Azotobacter salinestris: one gene and its partner. The protein of the gene in region 1 interacts with the protein of each later gene in a pairwise test. Links are inferred from orthologs where the notes say so. Each region holds a gene or a part of one and is shown on either strand. Other genes may lie near its edges.

Region 1 (2,895 bases):
GTCGACTCGCAGGGCAGTCAGCTGCGGAAGATGAAATACACCGCGCCCAGCAGACAGAGTCCGGCCCAGAGGTAGTCGAGCTTGAGGGGCTGGTGCATGAACAGCACGCTGAAGGGGACGAAGACCATCAGGGTGATCACTTCCTGCATGATCTTCAGTTGGCCCACGCTGAGTTCGGTGTAGCCGATGCGGTTGGCCGGGACCATGATCAGGTACTCGAACAGGGCGATTCCCCAGCTTATGAGGGCGGCAATGACCCAGGGCTTGCTGTTGAGAGTGCGTAGATGGCCATACCAGGCAAAGGTCATGAAGATGTTCGAAAGGCTGAGCAGCAGCGCAGTTTGCAGCCAGATCGGCATGAAGGGCGGCTCCGGAAGGGATGGCAGCGACGGAACGAGGGGGGAGGGGCGTCGGCCGAGGGGGGCTTAGCAGCTCATCGGGTGCAGCGGTAGGATATCCGACCTTCCACGGAAGTTGCTCTGGTTGCGAGGTCCTATCATGAAATGTCGAGCGGGCTGTGGTGCCTGTTGCATTGCTCCTTCCATCAGTTCTCCGATCCCGGGCATGCCGCAGGGCAAGCCGGCAGGCGAGCGTTGCCTGCACCTCTCGGAGGACAATCTATGCATACTGTTCGGTCAGTTGGGACGGCCGCTGGTCTGTTCCGCCTTCGGTGCGGATGAGGCGGTCTGCGGCAGCAGTCAGGAAGAGGCATTGCAGTTGCTCGCCTGGCTGGAGCAGGAAACGCGCTGAGGCAGATCCGCTTGCGCCCCCGTGTTGATCAAATCGGCAGCACATGAGAGCACGAATAAAAAAGGCTGCGTAAGAACGCAGCCTTTTTTCCGCCGGGCGGGAAAGCGATTAGCGCTTTTCCACCGGGACGTAGTCGCGCTTCTCGTAGCCGGTATACAGCTGGCGCGGACGGCCAATCTTGTACGGGCCGGAGAGCATTTCCTTCCAGTGCGAGATCCAGCCCACGGTACGTGCCAGGGCGAAGATCACAGTGAACATGCTGGTCGGAATGCCGATCGCCTTGAGAATGATGCCCGAATAGAAGTCGACGTTCGGGTAGAGGTTGCGCTCCTTGAAATAAGGATCGTTGCGCGCAATCTCTTCCAGCTTCATGGCCAGTTCCAGCTGGGGATCGTTGATGCCCAGTTCGGACAGCACTTCGTCGCAGGTCTGCTTCATGACCTTGGCGCGCGGGTCGAAGTTCTTGTAGACGCGATGGCCAAAGCCCATCAGCTTGAACGGATCGTTCTTGTCCTTGGCCTTGGCCACGAACTTCTCGATGTTGGAGACATCGCCGATCTCGTCGAGCATGGTCAGCACGGCTTCGTTGGCGCCGCCGTGTGCCGGTCCCCACAGGGCCGCGATGCCGGCAGCGATACAGGCGAACGGGTTGGCACCCGAGGAGCCGGCCAGACGCACGGTGGAGGTCGAGGCGTTCTGCTCGTGGTCCGCATGCAGAACGAAGATGCGATCCATGGCCTTGGCCAGAACCGGGCTGATCGGCTTCACTTCACAGGGGGTGTTGAACATCATGTGCAGGAAGTTTTCCGCGTAATCCAGATCGTTGCGCGGATACATCAGCGGCTGGCCGAGAGAGTACTTGTAAACCATGGCGGCCAGAGTCGGCATCTTGGCTACCAGGCGAATTGCGGAGATCTCGCGATGCTGCGGATCATTGATGTCCAGCGAGTCGTGATAGAAGGCGGAGAGGGCTCCGACAACACCACACATGACGGCCATCGGGTGAGCGTCGCGGCGGAAACCGTTGAGGAAGTTCTTCAGCTGCTCATGAACCATGGTGTGGTTCTTGATATTGTTGACGAACTTCGCTTTCTGATCGGCGTTGGGCAGTTCGCCGTTCAGCAGCAGATAACAAGTCTCGAGATAATCGGAATTTTCCGCGAGTTGTTCGATCGGATAACCACGGTGCAACAGAATGCCATTGTCGCCGTCGATATAGGTAATCTTCGATTCGCAGGAGGCAGTAGACATGAAGCCAGGATCGAAGGTGAATTGGCCCGTCGAGGTCAGACCACGTACATCAATCACATCGGGACCGACAGTACCGGTCAACATGGGCAGTTCAACGGGAGCCTTGCCCTCGATGATCAACTGCGCTTTTTTGTCAGCCATGAGTGGCCTCCTTTTTGAGCTTTCTGCTAGGTATCGTCGGCGGGTCCCACATGTGCGGGGCCGCCTCTATCTATAGAGCGTCACTATAGGGGTGACGAGTCTGAAAGCAATCTGCACCAAAGTAGTAGTGGTGCGTTCGTTTCAGAACGGGTTGCACGCGAAAAAAGAAACTATTTACGTGATTAATAGCCATCGTGCAATCACTACTTTGTTGAGGGTGCTTGCGTTGTCATTAGTACCCTAACTGTCTATACTCGGCAACCGACCGCCAGGGGCTTTGAAGCCGCGTATTCTGGAGGTTGCCGCTCTCTGGGTGGTGGGTACCTGACCAGTGCACATCCCAACAACTTCGCCCTGCTCGCCAGGGCTCTCACAGTGAATGAAAGCCGTGAAAAGCCAACGACCTGTAAACCTAGACCTTAGGACAATCAAACTTCCTGTCACTGCTTACACGTCCATTCTTCACCGTATCTCTGGTGTCATCCTCTTCCTGGGAATTGTCGTGCTGCTGTCCTGGCTCGACAAGTCTCTGTCGTCGGAGGAAGGCTTCGAGCAGGTGAAGGGGTATCTGGCCAGTCCGCTGGTCAAGCTGGTGGCATGGGGCTTGGTGTCCGCATTGCTGTACCACCTGGTGGCCGGCGTGCGCCATCTGATCATGGATATGGGCATCGGTGAAACGCTGGAAGGCGGCACCAAGGGCTCGAAAATCGTTATCGGCGTTTCGGTGGCGCTGATCCTGCTGTCGGGGGTTTG
Region 2 (2,897 bases), 760 kb from region 1 along the record:
CTGCGCGACAAGACCGTGGCCGAATGGCGCACCCGTCTGCTGATGCGCCTGGGGCGCTGGGACGAGGCCTATCAGTTGACCCGCCGGATGCCGCAAGAGCTCGCAACCAGCAACCGCTGGCGCTACTGGCAGGCACGCAGCCTGCAACTGGCCCAGCCCCAGAACAAGCAGCCGATCGGGCTCTATCAGCCGGTCGCCCGTGAGCGGGATTTCTACGGCTTTCTTGCCGCCGATCGCATCCAGGTGCCTTACCAGCTGAACCACAAGCCGATGGCACTGGATCCGCGGGTGATGCAGAAGGTGCGCAACACCGCCGGTATCCGTCGAGCCCTGGAGTTCTATGCGCGCGGACAGATCGTCGATGCGCGCCGCGAGTGGTATCACGTCAGCCGCCTGTTCAGCCGCGAGGAAATGGTCGCCCAGGCCAAGCTGGCCTACGACATGGGCTGGTATTTTCCGGCCATCCGCACCATCAGCCAGGCACAATACTGGGACGATCTGGACATCCGCTTCCCGATGGCCCACCAGAGCAGCCTGACGCGTGCCGCCAGAAACCGCGGTCTGCATTCGAGCTGGGTGTTCGCCATCACTCGTCAGGAAAGCGCCTTCATGAGCGATGCCCGCTCCAGCGTCGGCGCCGGCGGCCTGATGCAGCTGATGCCGGCCACCGCCCAGGAAACTGCGCGCAAGTTCGGTATCCCGCTGAGCTCGCCACGCCAGGTCTACGATCCGGACACCAACATCCAGCTCGGCGCCGCCTACCTGAGTCAGGTGCATGCCCAGTTCGGTGGCAACCGGGTGCTCGCCTCCGCAGCCTACAACGCCGGCCCCGGGCGCGTACGACAGTGGCTGCGTGGAGCCGATCACCTGGCCTTCGATGTCTGGGTGGAAAGCATTCCCTTCGACGAAACCCGCCAGTACGTGCAGAACGTGCTGTCTTATTCGGTGATCTACGGGCACAAGCTCAACGCTCCGCAACCCTTGGTGGAATGGCACGAGCGCTACTTCGACGATCAGTAGAGATCAGGCTTCAGGCTGTGCTTCATCGGCCGCTGCTGCCCCCGGCCCGGAATTGCTGCGCAGCAGTGGCGAGTCGGGTGGCAGGTGTATGCGCAGGGCTGCCGCGCGGGTGGTAAAACGCAGGGTCTGGCTGTTTGCCGGTTCGCCGTCCAGATTCAGGTCCAGGCCTTCCGGGGCTTCGACCTCGACCCACGGCAGACGCGCCCCGATGGAGATGGTTTCAGCACCGAGAATACGCAGGGAAATCAAGGTTCCCAAGGTGCTGAGCGAGCTTCTGGCATCCTCGGGCGCAGGAACGATGCAGAGATCGAGCAGGCCGTCGTCCACAAGAGCCCCAGGACAGAGCAGATTGCCCCCGCCAGCCTGGCGCCCGTTACCGATGCCCAGCGCGAGGAACTCACCCTCCCAGTGAAAATCCGGTCCATGGAAGCGTCCGAAGGAAGCACTCAGCTCAGTGAGGCGCGTCAGCCCGGTCAACAGGTAGGCCGCTCCGCCGAGGGCCTTTTTTAACTCCTCGGGAGTGCTGGCAGTGACCTTCGACCCAAAGCCGCCGGTGGCCATGTTGAGAAAAAGCTGACCATCCACTTCGCCAAGATCCACCGGACTGGGGGCGACCTCCAGCAAGGCCAGTGCCTCTGCCGGCGGCAGGGGAATGCCTGCTGCATGGGCAAAATCGTTGGCCGTGCCCAGCGGCAGGATCGCCAGACTGGCTTCGCTGCCCGACAGAGCCATGGCCTCCGCCACCTCGCGCAAGGTTCCATCGCCACCACCGGCGATGATGATCGGATAGCCGGCCGCCAGACCTTCCCCGACCAACCGGCGGGCATCTCCGGTCTCCCAGGTCAGGCGCACGGCAATTTCCCAGCCCGCCTTGCGCTGGGCAAGAATAGCGGCGCGCAGTTCCTCGTTCGCGGCCTGTCGACCATGCAGCACCAACCATGCCTTGTGCTCAGCCATTACTCACCTCGGAAAGCATTCCAGCCAAGTATGGACGACAGGGTAACGGTCGGATGCGCTAGTACGGCCTCTCAGCCCAGTACTTCGCTCAGCGGAATGAAGCGTACCGGATCGCCCTCGGCCAGCGTCGTATCCTCACGTATCTCAACCAGCCCGTTGGCCCAGGCGGCGCTGAGCAGCACACCGGGGCTCTGGTTCGGATAGAGTACGGCACGCCCATCCTCCAGGCGCGCGCGCAAATACTCGCGACGCTTGCCGGGCTTGCTCCAGGCAAAGCCGGTCGGCACCAGAAAGGTTAACGGAGCCACGGCCTGCACGCCGAGACGACGCAGCAGATAAGGCCGAGCCAGCAAGGCAAAGGTGACCAGCGAGGATGCGGGATTACCAGGCAGACCGACAACGGGAATGCCCCGATAACGACCAACAGTCAGCGGCTTGCCTGGCTTGATAGCCAGCTTCCACAAGGCCAGTTCACCCTCCTCGCGCAGGATCTGCCCGAGGCAGTCCGCCTCCCCGACCGACACTCCGCCGGTCGAAAGGATCAAGTCGACGGCTCCCAGCTCGCCTAGACGGGCACGGGTCAGCTGCGGATCATCGGGCAGGATCCCGGCATCCAGCACGCTGCAGCCCAGACGCTTCAGCCAGCTCAGCAACAGGGGGCGATTGCTGTTGTAGATCTGCCCCGGGCCCAGCGGCTGCCCAGGCACGACCAGTTCATCTCCGGTGGAAAGCACGGCCACCCGCAGGCGCCGCCGCACCGACAGTTCGGCTGTCCCCAGGGAGGCAGCCAGACCCAGTTGCGCCGGCCCCAGGCGGCTGCCGGCGGCCAGCACGGCTTCGCCGCGGCGCGTCTCCTGGCCCTGCTCGCGGATGTTCTGCCGCGGGCGCAAGGCCTGAGTGAAGCGCACCCGCCCGTCCTC

What was found.
Region 2: the proteins of gltA (region 1) and yegS interact in binary tests that used the Escherichia coli proteins (3 or more experiments, as listed by UniProt). The link is inferred for Azotobacter salinestris from one-to-one orthologs.

The regions. Positions count from the first base shown.
Region 1 is NZ_CP045302.1:651,354-654,248, reverse strand. It holds gltA (citrate synthase), read right to left. Parts: upstream 2,143-2,895; coding sequence 859-2,142; downstream 1-858. Other genes in the region: sdhC (succinate dehydrogenase, cytochrome b556 subunit), read left to right, coding at 2,522-2,895; GCU53_RS02990 (YkgJ family cysteine cluster protein), read left to right, coding at 499-750; GCU53_RS02995 (DMT family protein), read right to left, coding at 18-359.
Region 2 is NZ_CP045302.1:1,410,837-1,413,733, forward strand. It holds yegS (lipid kinase YegS), read right to left. Parts: upstream 1,978-2,897; coding sequence 1,024-1,977; downstream 1-1,023. Other genes in the region: GCU53_RS06620 (transglycosylase SLT domain-containing protein), read left to right, coding at 1-1,020; GCU53_RS06630 (molybdopterin molybdotransferase MoeA), read right to left, coding at 2,049-2,897. UniProt on the Escherichia coli protein: In vitro phosphorylates phosphatidylglycerol but not diacylglycerol; the in vivo substrate is unknown.